Regions from separate parts of the Corynebacterium sp. NPDC104732 genome, predicted to be linked through region 2. Evidence: riboswitches for the same ligand, from Rfam matches in the RefSeq annotation. Region 2 holds a riboswitch; the other holds the start of a gene.

Region 1 (7,505 bases), on a different contig from region 2:
GAGAGAGTTCTTCAGCTCCGGCACCGACCTTGGTATCGAGCCCTGCCGGGAGCCAGCGGTGCCAATGTGTGGTTCCTGGAATCAGACCCACTTTTTCCAAGGCCTCGAGCAGTTGGGAATCGGAGGCACTTGGGGCGGCGAGGCGGAGGTCGTCGGCAAGCGTGCCGGCGAACAGGTGCACTTCCTGGCTGATGAGGGCCACGTGGCGGGCGGTCCAGTTGTCGGGGACGCTGGCCGTATCGACGCCGCCGACCAGGATCTGGCCGGTTGTTGGCCGTTGCAATCCGGCGATCAGCCCCGCAAGCGTGGATTTCCCGGCACCGGAAGCACCGACGAGTGCGGTGGTGGTGCCGCCGCGGAACGTGATGGTGATGTCGGACAGAACGGGCGCGCCACCGGGATAGCAAAATTCGAGGTCTCGGATCTCGACATCAGGGCAGGCGTCGATCGGTGCGGGGTCACTGGCTTCAGAGGTGGTGCGCAGCTGAGCCAGGGCTACCGCGCGCCCCAGGCAGGTCAAGGCGTTTTGGATCTCGCCGGAGAAATACATCACGTTGAACAGGTGCACTTCCATGCGGGAGATCAACAGCATCGCGGTGGTTGCCTCCCCGATGGTCAAGGCTTCGCGGTGGACCAGGAGCGTGGACAGCAGGAGGCCGCTGAGCACGAGCAGCGCGTAGGCAGCTGTTCCGTGCATCGTCAGCCTATTGAACAGGGGTTCGCGGGCGGCCGTGGTATTCACCGCATTCCACGAGGAACGCTGCAAGCGGTTGTGCGCCCACTCCTCTAGCCCCAGGGCCCGCAGCGTCGGCAGGCCACGGATGGTGTCCAGCAGCTGGTTGTTGCGCGTTGCGTCGGCGTCGGCGACCTTGTTTGAGGCAGCTGGAAGCAGCGCGATGTTACGTACCGCGACGGGATACAGCAGCAGGCCCACACCAACAAACGCGATGCAGTAGCTCCAATGTACGAACGCGAGGGAAACGAAGGTGAAGGGGAACATCAGCGCGGTGATGACCACCCGCGAGCCAATGGCGTTGACCATGCGGATTGCGGTGTCAATGTCCTTGGTCAGCCGTGAAATCACGTTGCCGGTACCCAGCTCCATGATGGTAGGAATGGGTGCCCGCAGCGTCGCTGACATAGCAGAAATGCGCAGGTCAACGCTGAGTCGTCGGGCGCGAGAGAGCATTACCCACTGGGCGAGCGCGCGGCCAGCAGCTTCCAGCGTCAGCCCGAGCGCAATGAGCGCCATGAGCCACACGTATGCGTTCGTCCCGGTCCCGATGAGGGGTAAGGAGCGGCCGGTGATGGCGTCGACAAGCTTGCCGATCGCCACGGAGGTGCCCATCATGGCGGTGAGCGTCACGGCGAACACGACTGTGGCCAGCAGCCACCAGGAGCGCCTCGGGCGGGACGGGAGGCTGCCGAGATAACGGCCGCACTCGTTTAACGACGCCGGATGCTGGAAATCTGCCATCTATCGCTCCCCTTTCTTCACGATCCGATCGGCCACGCTCACCCAACCGCGGGACGTGGTCAAAACAATGGTGAGTTTTCCTTCCCGCAGCTGTTTCGTGGCGCAGGCGACGTTGTCCAACGTGACGGCGTCCAGGCCGGTTGTTGGGTCATCGAGGACGAGCACGTCGGGGTCGAGCGCCAGGACGCGTGCGAGAGCTACTCGTTGGCGCTGGCCGCCAGACAGGTTCAGTCCGGCCTCGCCAATCGCAGCTTCCGGCAGCTCACCATTCGGGCTGAATCCACCGAGGCGTCGGATGATGTCCTCGCAGGCCGCGGCCTCGAGTGCTTCCTTGACCTTGGTGGCAGAGCCGGTCGGATCAATGTTGTCCGCGAGCGTGCCCTCGAAGATGTTTGCGCTGTGTGGCACTTGGATGGCGGCCATGGTGGCGAGCTCGCTCCGTGCCGCGTCGCGGGCCGCTGGAGTGTCCGTTAGCCACACTTCGAGACCGGTGCGTGTCGGAGTGATGAGGTCGCCATGCTGCGCGGTGATGGCAGTGGTCTCGGCCAGCTCCAGCACCCGGCCTGAGCTAGCGACGGCGCGTGCCCAGTAGTCGGTGAGGAACCCCAATGCAAAACCCATTACCGTTAGCGCTGGGGGTGCTACCAGCGTCACCGTGAAGAACTCACCGGGAGTGATGCTTCCTCGCACTGCGAACCAGCCCGCGCATCCCAACACTGCGATGTTCGCTAGCAACGGGATGAGCTGACGGAGGAAGTTGGTGAGCGCGAAGATCCGGGCGTCGTCGAGCATCAGGCTGAGCGCGTCCGTTGCTTTCTGGGTGAATTTTTCCTCGGCTCGTTCCACCGCGCCCAACCCCTTGAGCACCCGGGAGCCCTGGGCGTAATCCGTCGCCAGCGAAATTGACGCAGCCTCGGCGGCGCGACGAGACCGCGAAATCTTCGCGATCGCTTTACCAGTGAAATAGCTTGCAACCGCAGTGCCGACACCGCCGAGGAACATCAGCGATGCGAGCTGCCACGAAAACTGCGCGACGATGATAATGGTCGACGCTAGATAGCCCACCATCACTAGCGGGAAGTTGAGGATCTGCTTAACATCCCCCACCTGTTGGGCATCCTCGTCAACAGTGTTGAGGATCTCGCCCGGGGTTTTAGAACTGTGTCCCCTCACGAGTCGCTGCACCAGCTCCAACCGCATGTCGTGCGCCACCCGGCTGATGGAAAGCGTGGTGAGCGAATCACCTGTTGCGTCGACGAAGAACATGATCGTCATCGTGAGCACGATTGCCGTGACGGAAGAAACTAGCAGCGTGATGTCTGCAAAGGGTACCACCTTGTCCACGGCGAAACCCACGATCCGAGAAATCAGTGCGGACATCATCGATGACGAGAACCACGCGATGGCCAGGGCAATAACGGCCCGGCGGTGGCTCCCGAGAGCCGTTAACGCAACCTGAAAACCACGCTGTTGGCCAGACAGAATGGGAGCAGCTTCCGGTGGGTGCTCCGGAACAAACCACGCCCATGACCGCATACGTGGCGGCACTTTCGACGGATGGGTGAACATGACAGACAAACCTACCACAAAGTGCAATTAACCTGCTGATTTGTTAATTCAAGTCTAGTCGGGCTATTGTTTACGAGTGCCCAGCCGAGAGGCTGACAAACACCCAGCCCGGGTGGCGGAATGGCAGACGCGCTAGCTTGAGGTGCTAGTGTCCTACTAATGGACGTGGGGGTTCAAGTCCCCCCTCGGGCACAGTTTTTAAAACCCCAGTTCTTCGGAACTGGGGTTTTTGCGTTAAGTAGCAAAATGTGTGCCCGGGCGGCGCTTTTGTGTTGTCACTTTACCCGTCATGGCCCCGAAGTTTCTTGCTAAAACCCGGGAAGCATTCCCCGGATCTTGGGCCGAAATCAGTGAAATAGCAGGTGTGAAGCCTGAAAAATCGCCAAAACCCGGGGAACGCTTCCCGGGTTTTGTGGGGGGTGATCGATCTTGCGTTGGAGATGGCATTCCCGGTTTTCCGGCATAACAAGGCGCACTCTGATAGTTGGCTCTGAATGTGGGTCCCGTTGTGTGTAGATCTGCAAACCAAGCACCCCACATTTGACAGACTAAGCTGTCTAGTGTTCTAATTTGCTTCACCAGTGTTTTGCAACACAATGCGCCACATCACCCCTGTTAGGGAACGTGTGGAGATTGTGCGGTAAAAAGCAGGGGAATCCGGTGAGAATCCGGAGCTGTCCCGCAACGGTATGCATCGAAAAACTCTGTGGTTGTCTCCCAGACTCTTCGTGTTAAGTCCGATTACCTGCCGCTGGGTTATTTGTCCGACAAATTCGACTGACGAGGATCAAGAGAATTATGACCTTCCACGCGACCATTGCTGGTGTGCCACGAATTGGCCCTAATCGTGAATTGAAAAAAGCCCTTGAAGGCTACTGGAACAAGAAAATCTCTGGCGATGAACTAGCCGAGGTGGCGACGCAACTCACAGACACCTACACGGCTGACTTGCTTGCTGCGGGAATCGAGGCGGTTCCTTTTGCAGGTAAATCGTTCTATGACGCGATACTTGACACCACGGCGCTACTTGGAGTCCTCCCCCACCGCGTATCCACTATTGCGGATTACGAAGGAGACGCGCTGCCTAGTTTTATCGATCGTTACTTTGCCACAGCACGGGGATCGGTAGATTTTCCGGCGTCGGCATTAACTAAGTGGTTCGATACTAACTACCACTACATTGTGCCCGAGCTGTCTGCTGATACTGTCTTTTCGCTAGACGATGATGCGTTCTTGGCCGATCTCCGGCATCAAATCGACAAGTTCGGCGTTGCAGTCCGACCTGTGATTATCGGTCCTTTAACCTATCTCAATCTTGCCCGTACCACCGATGGATCTGATCCGCTTGATCATCTGGAGGAGCTGTTCGCTATCTACCGTGAGCTCCTCAAGCGTATTGGCGGTAGTGGTGTCGAATGGGTGCAGATTGATGAGCCAGCTTTGGTCACTGATCTTCCGGCAGCGGTGCTTAGCCGGGTGCGAGCAGGCTATGAAACTCTCGGGGGTAGCCTGCCCGCAGTGAAGATCCTGGTTCAAACCTATTTTGAAGACGGTGATCAGGCTGTGGAGACACTCAGCGGAACCGGGGTCACCGCAATCGGTGTTGATCTTGTTGCCGGCTCGGCGGAGCTGCCGCATTGGACTGGTGAGGAACTCCTGGTTGCCGGTGTGGTGGACGGCCGCAATGTGTGGCGTACTAATCTTGATGAGGCACTTGACACTCTGAAACAACTGGCTGCACGAGGCCCAGTCGCGGTGTCCACCAGCGCCTCCCTCCTCCATGTCCCTTATAGCCTTGATAAGGAGGATCTTGGGCAGATCCAAGATTGGCTAGCCTTTGGTAAAGAAAAGGTGGCCGAAGTGGCTGCACTTGCAGCAGCGTTGCAGGGCGAAGATGTCTCGGAGTTTTTTGCAGCGGCGCGAACGGCATTGCAGGATCGCGCGCAGTCGGAGTTGACGCATGATGCTCAGGTTCGGGAACGAATTGCAGCAGTAACGGATGCTGATCGGCAACGAGCATCGCGGGAGGAGCGTCGGCAAACGCAGCTCGCAACTCTCGACTTGCCACCGCTTCCGACGACGACTATCGGCTCTTTCCCACAAACGCAGGAGATTAGGCGTGCCCGGGCGCAGTGGCGTGTCGCAGAACTTACCGACGCCGAGTACCAGCAAGCCATGGTCGACGAAATTTCCACCGTGATTGAGGCTCAGAGCAAACTGGGGCTGGATGTCCTAGTTCATGGCGAGCCAGAGCGAAACGACATGGTGCAGTATTTTAGTGAGCAACTGCAGGGGTATATTGCGACTAGCCACGGCTGGGTGCAAAGCTACGGTTCCCGATGCGTACGTCCTCCGATCATCTACGGCGATGTACGACGCACCGAACCAATGACTGTTCAGTGGTACAATGTGGCCCAAAGCCTCACAGACAAGCCAGTGAAAGGCATGCTCACCGGCCCGGTCACCATGCTGGCGTGGAGCTTTGTGCGGGACGACCAACCGCTTGGTGATACCGCTGATCAGGTAGCGCTTGCCCTACGCGATGAAATAGCTGATCTCATTGCAGCGGGTGCAGTAATCATCCAGGTCGATGAACCGGCTATTCGAGAATTACTGCCACTACGCAAAGAAAAGCAGGCTGCATACCTTAAGTGGGCCGTGGGAAGTTTCCGTCTGGCTACGGGTGATGCACCGAGCAATATTCAAATACACACCCACATGTGCTACTCCGAGTTCAATGAACTCATTGATACAGTTAGCGACCTCGACGCAGACGTTACCAGTATCGAAGCTGCCCGTAACGGTATGCAAGTGCTGAAAGCCCTCAAGGAATCCGGCTTTGACATGGGCATTGGTCCGGGTGTGTGGGATATCCACTCCCCTCGTGTGCCGCGCCAAGAGGAAGTGGATCAACTGCTAGAGGCAGCACTCGATTCCATTGATCCCCAACTGCTCTGGGTCAATCCTGACTGTGGCCTCAAAACCCGAGGCTGGGAGGAGACGACTGCCAGCCTAGAGGTGCTGGTAAAAGCTGCCCACAAGGCGCGCGTTTAGAAACTAGACGAGCCCCCTGCCCCGGAAAACCCAGAGCTGAATGATGTGTTCGTGTTGCTCGACGAGGACTGCTGCGCAGCGACGTTGTTGTTGTGCCAGCTTTGCATGGCCCAGAACGGCACGAAGTCCGAGTAGCCGTAGCCCGGGCGGTAGTCACGCTCGTAGACCTTGGGGGCTCGGAGCTGCTCCACTTCTTTGGCATCGCTAAACTGCTGAGCCTTTAGTACCGCGAGGGCTGCCTGGTAATCCTTCAGCAGCCCGGTGTATCGCTCCAGGAAGTCAGGGGCAGCGGGCTCATCTACCAGTGCGTCAGCGGTGGCGCGGGCTTGGCTTAGGCTCTGGTACAGCCCGGAGTTGGTATTCTTAACCTCGGCTTGAGCTGCGACAATGTCGGAGCGTAGGGCTGTGGCCTCAACCTGCCGAACATCGACGTCGCCGTGCTCGATGCGGAAAATTGTATCGATGTTCTGCTCCGCGGTGCCTACTTGCCGTGCGGTCTCGGCGGCGGTGTTGATTCGGTCGGCGTTGGCGAGGATCTGCTTCGGCTCGTCGGAGGCAGTGAGACCGCCGAAGCTGTCCACTTGGCTGTGCATGGTCAGGAATCGATCGCGAACCTCTGCCCATTCGTCGCGCATCGTGGCGTGAGCGAGCGGTGAGGTGAGCGAATTGGCGCGGATGTCGATGCCATCAAGGCGCTGCCCCAAGGAGCCGTACTCCTTTGAAATAAAGGCGAGGTTTTCGCGGGCCTTGGCCAGTTTCATTTCGCGGCTGCGACGTGCGGCCCCTCCGATACCGACGACGGCAGCTGCGACGCCACCGACCCCTACCCCGGCACCGAGTCCAGCACCGACGCGGTTCTCGACAGCATTGTCGTAGCGAGCCTCGGCGAGGCCAGCAATGTCGGAGGCTTCATTAGCCCCAGCGAACAGCCCGGCAGGGATGTTGCCGTCCTTCACTCCTGGCTTGATGGCGTTGACAGCCGCGTCGAGGTGGTTGCCAGACCGCAGATCGAGCACATCAGCGACGTCTTCACCTGCGAAAACGAACGCCTGTCGCGGATTTAACCCAACCCCGACAAACAAGGTGCCGTCGGCGAAATGGTCGTCACCGATGAGGTCTGGGTGGTGGTCACGGAGGAAGTTCTCGACGGAGTCATTGACGTTGTCTTTGTTGCGCGCGAAGACGATGTAGTGGAGTTGTTGCACCGTGGTGGGTGCTTCGATGCGCTCGGCGTCCCGCAGCATGCGCGCTTCGTCTTCATCGCTCAGCACATTGTCAGGGTCGTGGACTTGGGTGTTCGCTATCCCCCGCTGGGTGGGAGCGGATATCGCGTAGTCAGCGCGTTGTGGTGGGTCGATGGATAGGAACGTGGCCAGGCCCGCGCCGGTACCTAGTGTGAGTCCCG
Region 2 (7,505 bases):
CCCACGGTGGGCGCAGACGCGCCGCGGCCAGCAGCGATGGGTCGGTAAGGAGGGTTCGGTCACCAGAGCGGATCGTCCCGTCAACGAGGACTCCCACCGACGCTGCGAAAGCGTAGGCGAAGTCGATTTCGTGCGTGGAGATGACGATGGTTGTTCCGGCGTCGTTAAGCTGCAGCAGCGTGGCTAGCAGGCGGTCGGAGGCGACGGGGTCGAGGCCGGCGGTCGGCTCGTCGAGAAGGAGGACGCGTGGCTGCATCGCCAGCGCACCGGCCAGCGCCACGAGTTTGCGTTGGCCGTAGGAAAGCTGGTGGGGGACGCGGTCAGCAAGGCCAGTGATTTCGCAGGTGGCCAGCGCCTCACGCACGCGCTTATCGACGTCCGACTCCTCCAATCCCATGTTCACGGGGCCGAAAGACACGTCCTCCGCAACCGTGGTGGCGAAGATTTGTTCATCGGGTTCCTGCAGCACAAGCTGCACATTGCGGCGCACATGGTCCCGGCCGCGCCTGGTGTACTCCATCGGCGTGTCATCGAGCAAAACCGTGCCAGATTGAGGCTGCCACGCCCCCGCTAACAGCTTGAGCAGCGTGGACTTCCCGGAGCCATTCGCACCGAGGATCGCGAGGCGTTCCCCCGCTACCACGGCTAGGTCGACCCCGTTCAGCACAGGCTGATCGTGGGAAAAAGTCAGGTCACGGGTCTCTAGAACAGACATAATAAACTCATCACAATCACGGCGCCGCAGGCACGGAGCCAGTTCACGGGGCGCGCCACAGTACGCACTTTCATCGCGGTGGGATCCGCCCGCAGTTCCAATCCTTCTTGCAGCGCCCGAGCCCTGGCAAAGGACAGCACAAATAGCGACGCTGCTTGGCCCGCAACCGAACCCACCCACCGGCGGGTACTGCTATGCCCGAGCCGGGCGGCCTGGGCCTCCCACATCGTCTTCGCCGTCACCACCAGGGCACCCACCAGGCGGTATATCAGGCCCGTGACGTGCACGAGCGACTCCGGAAGGTGCCGACGACGCGCGAACATGAGGATCTCGGACATCGGGGTGGTCAGCGCAAACAACACGGTGATAGCCATGCCCACCACGGACCTAGCCAACACCTCACCGGCGTGCGCCACCCCTCCTGGGACCATGATCAACCCGCCGGAGGTAATGGAGAAAATGAGCGGGCCGAGGCCCAGCGCGATGAACGTCGCCGGGGCCCCGACCAGACCCAGGTACAGTTTCCAGTTGATCCCAGCAGCGACCGCCATCACCAAGGTGATAGCGGCGATCACTGCGAGTTTGATACCGGAAACCGAGATCGCAATAAACAGCAGTACGATGAGCAGGCTTTTTTCGCCCACATTCACGTGCGCCCAGCGGCTCCTAGCAGCGGCTAGTTCCAGGGCATTCATTTAGACAGCAGCAGATTCCTCAGCACGCTGGGTACGGCCACGGAACACACCGAGGACATAACCGAGCAGGCCAGCACCAAGACCAGCTTGCAGCGCGAACCGGCCGGACTCCACTTCTCCTGGCAGTTCACCAGCAACAGATTCGAACCATGGTTCATAATCAGGGTTAGCCTCTTCCACCAAGGTTTCCGCACCCGCGTCGGTGCCCACGAATTGTTCTTCAGCGTCCGGGTCACCGAAATTGAAGAACATCGGGAACATGATCAGAACGCCGGCCACGATGACCAAAACTAGGTTCTTCATTTTAGGCTGCCACCATCTCTCGCTTCGGGGCAGCAACTGGGATGCCCAAAACCGTCAGTTCCTTCTTCGCGATCTGTCGCAGGCTGCGGAAGATCAACACGGATACGATGCCTTCCACGATGGACAGTGGCACCTGAGTTGGTGCGTAGAGCGCCAGGAAGGTCCCGGCAGCGTTTGCGAAACCAGCAGCGTGGTGGGCTGCCGCCAGCTGCAGCGCAGTAACGCAGTACGTGGCAAAGTTGCCGAGGAATGCAGCGAAGAACATGGCCAGCTCAGGGGATTTGGATCCCAGGAGCTTCCACACCGCGTACGCCACCCACGGGCCAACGATGGCCATGGAAAAGACGTTCGCCCCCAGGGTCGTGAGGCCGCCGTGCGCCAGCAATATAGCTTGGAACAGCAGGACGATGGTGCCGATGAAGGCCATCACCGGCGGTTTGAAGAGCACCGCCCCCAGGCCAGTGCCCGTGGGGTGAGAGGAGGAACCGGTCACTGATGGGATTTTCAGCGCACTCAGCACGAAAGTGAAAGCGCCAGCAGCACCCAACAGCATGCCGGTTTCTGGTCGTTCCTTGATCTGCTTGTTGACTGCGTAAGCACCGTAAACAACAAATGGGGTAGCAGCAGCTCCCCAGGCTACGCAATGCTCGACGGGGAGAAAGCCCTCGGCAATATGCATGACAATCTTCTTTCCAACTTTAGGTCCGTCCATCTCGCGAACCTATACGAGTAAGCAGCTGCAATCGGTCTCCTGGCTTAGCTCCAACGCTCTTGCCTCGCGCCCGTCCTTCCCACCCGTTCTGTCAACAGACAGTGAACGCGCGCAGCGCCGACAGGCATGAAGTTACCTGCCTCAAGAAGCAACACAGTGACGAGGACCGCTGCCGGATTCTCACCGGCATTCCCGTACATTGCAGCGGTTTCAGATTATCAGATGGCCATTCCCGCTTCTCGGGCTTGGCGGACCACTCCCCCCAAGTGGGCGAGCAAAAACTCAACCTCCTCCGGCGTGGTTGTCCGTCCAAGGGTCAGCCGCAGCGCGCCGCGTGCTACATCCTCCGGCACCCCCATGGCAAGCAGCACATGGCTCGCCCGGTTCACACCGCTCGCGCAGGCCGATCCGGTAGACGCCGCCACGCCGAGCATGTCCAGCAGCATGATGAGGCTATCGCCCTCGGCTCCGGGGAAAGAGACAAGCAGGTGCCCGGGCAGGAGATCGCCCGTGGAATGGATCACCGCGCCGTCGATAAGCTCGATGCCGGCGCGGAGTCGATCGCGCAGCTCCGACAGCCGCGCCCGTTCCGTTTCGATCTCTGCAACAGCCTCACGCAGGGCCGCCGCGGTCGCTACCGCACCCGCCACGTCGACGGTGCCAGGGCGAATGCCGCGCTGCTGCCCACCACCGAACAGGGTGGGCGCCACCCCGGAGCGGCGCGCCAACAAAATGCCGACGCCCCTCGGTCCGCCGAACTTGTGCGCGGAGGCAGCCAGCGTTGTAGCGCCAAGCGAAGCAAAGGACACCGGAATGTGTCCCACCGCTTGCACCGCGTCCACGTGCACGGGAGTCTGGCCTGCTGCCTGGACTAACTCGTGGACCGGCTGGATGATGCCGGTTTCGTTGTTCGCCCACATGCAGGTCGCCAGTGCGGCGGGTTCGGACAGCGGCTCGAAGGAGGAGACCCGCCCGTCGGCAAGTGGCAGCATCTGAACGTCCGCGCCGAGGGCCGCCACGGTTTCTAGCACCGCCGGGTGTTCGATCTCGGTGGAGACCACGCGGCTAAGCTCCGACTGCCGAAACAGGCCCTGAATGGCCAGGTTGTCGGCCTCAGTACCGGAACCAGTGAAAATGACTTCGATCGGCTCGCAGTCCAGCAGGGAGGCCACCGCTTCCCGGGCCTCGGATAACGCCCGGTTCGCCGCCCTCCCCGCCGCGTACTGGCCGGCGGGGTTGAGAAACTCGGAGGCCGCTAGCCAGGCATCTCGCGCTACCTGGCGGATCGGCGTGGTGGCCGCGTGGTCGAAATACACTAGAACTTCTTCAGCAGCTCAGGGATGATGTCTTCCACGTCGCCGACGACACCGAGGTCGGCGATCTTAAAGATCGGGGCGTCTTCGTCGTTGTTCACAGCGATGATCTTCTTCGAGGTCTGCATACCCGAGGTGTGCTGGATGGCTCCCGAGATACCGAGCGCGATGTACAGATCTGGCGACACCGTCACACCGGTTTGTCCCACCTGGTACTGAGCTGGGTACTGGCCGTCGTCGACCGCGTCGCGGGTGGCACCCACGGCGCCGCCCAGGGCGTCGGCAAGCGGCTCAACGTACTCTGCGAAGCCACTCTCGCCGACGCCGCGCCCACCAGACACCACGACCTTAGCGGTCGCCAGTTCAGGGCGCTCCCCCTCAACAGCCGGGGTGAAGCCAGTTACTTGAGCATCCATAACGCCAGCTGCTGGGAGTTCCATGGTGGTCACCGCACCGGAACCGGGGTGTACCGGGGTGACAGAGCCGGGGCGGATGGTGTAGATCGGGCTGGTGCCACCCACCGCTGCGGTGCCGGAGATGGTGTCGCCGAAGATGGACAGTTGCGCGGTACGGTCCGCGTTGATGCCCACCACGTTGGTGAGCACGCCGGAGGCGAGACGGGCAGCGAGACGACCGGCGATCTCGTTGCCCACGGAGTCCGCGAGCAGCACGATCGGCTGCGGGTTCTGGGCCGCGAGCATGGACAGCGCATCCACCGCCGGCATCACTACGCGCCCCTCGGCGGAGCAGCGGACAATGTTGGCGGGGTACTGTTCCTCGTCAAAGGACACGACGGTGACATCGCCCAGCACCTGGGCAGCCGCGATCAGTTCCAGGGTGTGGGACCCTGCTGCGAGTACGTACGTCACTTGATGGCCTCCTGAATGAACTGGTAGATGCGCTCTGCACCGTCGGTGTACACCATTTCCCCACCGTCGCGCTCCGGGCGTGGCTCAGCTGCGGTGACAGCCGTTGCGGCGTTGGCCAGTCCCACTTGCGAAGGGTCGACCCCCACTTCCGCCAGGGTGAGCACGGCAATGTCGGCTTTCTTTGCAGCCATGATGCCCTTGAAATTAGGGAACCGCGGCTTGTCCGTCTTTTCTGTCACAGAGATCAGCGCCGGCAACGACGCCTGCAGCTGGTAGGAGCCTTCTGGGGCTTCCTTGACTCCCGAGACCATGCCGTCGGCTACGGCAACGGAGGACAGGTTCGTGAGCGATGGAATCTGACGGTACTCCGCGAGGATCCCCGGCAGCGCCCCCATCGCGCCGTCGGACGAGGCGTTCCCGGCGACGATCAGCTGGACATCACCCAGAGTATTGATCGCGCTGGTCAGGGCCCACGCCGTGCCGAGCACGTCGGATCCGGCAAGGGCGGCGTCGGAAAGCAGCACGGCCTTGTCCGCCCCCATCGCGAGCGCCTTCCGCAGCGCCTCCTGCGCCCGGAATGGGCCAGCGGATAGTGCGATTACCTCGTATCCGGGGTTCGCTTCGCGGATGCGTAGTGCCTGCTCCACGGCGTATTCGTTGATTTCGTCGATAACCTCATCGACGCCCTCGCGGTGGAGGGTGAAGTCCTCATTCAGTGTCTTTGTTGACCAGGTGTCCGGCACATTCTTTACCAGGACCACAATAGCGGGCATCGTTCCTCCGTTTCGTTTTTTACGATCCTACCCCGCGCGCCCCACAGATGAACGCCACCCCCTGGGACCCGATCCGCGTCACCACGACGGCCATCGGACGCTCCCCACGCGGCCGCAATTTCTTGCGCAGCGCATCCGGATCAATGTCCACCCCACGCACCAAAATCTCCAGCGAGCCCGGCTGATACGACGCGAGAGCACTCTTCAATTTCTTCAGCGGCACCTGTTCCAGGATCGGGAACCCGGTGTAGCCTTCCGGAATCCGGTCGCCGGTGAGGTACGCAATGCGCTCGTCCAGCATCCACAGCCCCTCCCGCACCGCGAACTGGCGCACGAGCCCGGCGCGCACGATCGCGCCGTCGGGGTCAATAAGGTAGGTGCCGTGCGGCGCGGCGAGTTCGTCAGCGGCCGGGAGGGCATCGCTGAGCTTATCGACGCCACTGCCCCGAATCACCACGGCCTCCCGGGTGATCCCGCCAGCCAGCCCCGGAGTGTAAAGGCACGCTTCCTTGACCCCGCCGTCGACGCTGACCACGGAGACCAGCCCCTCCCAGGCGGTGTAATCGATCCCGGGGGCGCACTTGATGGCTGCCTCCCCGGAAATGGCCGCCAGCAGGTCAGGCAGGGGCGGGATCAGGTCCTTCGGCGCGGTGATGCGTCGGCCGCCAGCCCGCCGGGCGGGATCGGCGATGACCACATCGGCGGTCATGGGCGGGCGCAGGGCGTCGGCCTGGAAAAAGTGGCCGGTTACGTTGGCTCTAGCCATGGTCAGGCGTGGCAGCGACAGGTCTGAACCGAAGTACTCAAGTCCGGCCGCCGCGGATCCTTCGGTGCCGATGGAGCAGGTGACGTCGTGGACGCGGGGGCTGCCGAGAATCTCACGGATTCGGTCGAATCTCACCTGGGCCACGGGAAGCGGGGTGGCTTGCTGGGCGCTGTCGCTGTCGGCGTACCAGTGGGTCGGAAGTTTCCCGCCTGCGCGGGCATCAAGGAGCTCAGCGACGGCGCGGGAGAACTCGCCGTGTTCTTTCTTAAGCAGCGTGGCCCGCTTGAATGGGTCGGTTTCCGGGCAGGGGTCGATGGTGCGTGAGGTGAGGTAGCGGGCTTCGTCGAGGTTGATCAAAATCGCTCCGGCAGGTCTCCGTAGAGAAAAAATTCATCGAAGAACGGGTCGTCGGGGTCTCCGATGATCGGCGTCATATCCACGTTGATGAGGGAGGCTTCCAAATCCGCCACGGTGTGGAACTCGGTGAGGGCGGTCAGCTGCGCCCAGGTTGGAATAACCAGGCGCAGCAGCCCAGTTTTCCAACCACCCAAGATCACGGAGGGCAGGAACCATCCGGTGGAGGCTGCTTCCCGGGTGGCGCCGTCTGGCATTTGCCCGAGCGGTGCTTGGGCCACGAAAGAGAAGGCATCAAACTTCGGTGCCACTGGCCCCGGCCCCACCCAACGAGCGAAGGGGTAAAGCAGGTCTGTGGCCACAGTCAGTTCGTTGTCGTGGAGGAAATCGGTGAAGGCCAGTTCGTGGTTTTCCAGTAGTGGACGGGCGTAGTGGTACTGCACGGCGTCAGAGACCAGCTCGCCGGTGCGGTGCCGGGCTAGGAGGATTCCGGTTTCCTCGAATACTTCCCGGACGGCAGCCATCACCAGGCCGTGCGCGATGGCTGGCTCGATCTGCAGCAGTGTGCTCCACCGCTGCGCCTCCACCCCATCGCCGTCACCGAGGTCTCGTTCATCGAGCACACCACCGGGGAAAACGGTGGTGTTGGGGAACGTGGGCATCTCAGCGACGCGCTCCTGCACGTACACTTCCATGCCGAGTGCGCTGTCGCGGACGAGGAGCACTGTTGCTGCGAGCTTGGCGCCACGGATTCCTTCCATAGCTAGCGATTCTAGCCCGCCCGGTGGCGACCCCGCCCACGGATTCGGCGGGCAAAGTATCGGCCGTCGATGCGATCCACCTGAATCTGCTGGTGGAAAGTCGTGGTCAGGTTTTCGCTCGTCAACACATCATCAATGAGTCCTTGAGCGACGATCTTCCCCTCGTCCAGCAGCATCGCGTGCGTGAATCCGAATGGGATTTCTTCCACGTGGTGGGTGATCATGACAATGGCGGGCGCATCCG

The links. Region 2 has a riboswitch for cobalamin ahead of ACZ6ZO_RS07580 (energy-coupling factor ABC transporter permease). Riboswitches for the same ligand answer to the same signal wherever they lie in the genome.
Region 1: it holds a riboswitch for cobalamin, as region 2 does, so the genes downstream of both, metE (5-methyltetrahydropteroyltriglutamate--homocysteine S-methyltransferase) here and ACZ6ZO_RS07580 (energy-coupling factor ABC transporter permease) in region 2, are expected to answer to the same signal.

Annotation. Positions count from the first base shown of each region.
Region 1 is NZ_JBVJNS010000001.1:88,731-96,235, forward strand. It holds gene ACZ6ZO_RS00435 (ABC transporter ATP-binding protein) at 1-1,477, opposite strand, end outside; gene ACZ6ZO_RS00440 (ABC transporter transmembrane domain-containing protein) at 1,478-3,046, opposite strand; tRNA gene ACZ6ZO_RS00445 (tRNA-Leu) at 3,153-3,238, shown strand; cobalamin riboswitch at 3,668-3,813, shown strand; gene metE (5-methyltetrahydropteroyltriglutamate--homocysteine S-methyltransferase) at 3,845-6,100, shown strand; gene ACZ6ZO_RS00455 (DUF5129 domain-containing protein) at 6,097-7,505, opposite strand, start outside.
Region 2 is NZ_JBVJNS010000008.1:88,188-95,692, forward strand. It holds gene ACZ6ZO_RS07565 (energy-coupling factor ABC transporter ATP-binding protein) at 1-715, opposite strand, end outside; gene ACZ6ZO_RS07570 (CbiQ family ECF transporter T component) at 703-1,410, opposite strand; gene ACZ6ZO_RS07575 (energy-coupling factor ABC transporter substrate-binding protein) at 1,411-1,713, opposite strand; gene ACZ6ZO_RS07580 (energy-coupling factor ABC transporter permease) at 1,715-2,392, opposite strand; cobalamin riboswitch at 2,438-2,644, opposite strand; gene ACZ6ZO_RS07585 (cysteine desulfurase family protein) at 2,644-3,741, opposite strand; gene ACZ6ZO_RS07590 (electron transfer flavoprotein subunit alpha/FixB family protein) at 3,741-4,607, opposite strand; gene ACZ6ZO_RS07595 (electron transfer flavoprotein subunit beta/FixA family protein) at 4,604-5,380, opposite strand; gene ACZ6ZO_RS07600 (THUMP-like domain-containing protein) at 5,400-6,506, opposite strand; gene ACZ6ZO_RS07605 (NUDIX hydrolase) at 6,500-7,261, opposite strand; gene ACZ6ZO_RS07610 (ABC transporter ATP-binding protein) at 7,273-7,505, opposite strand, start outside.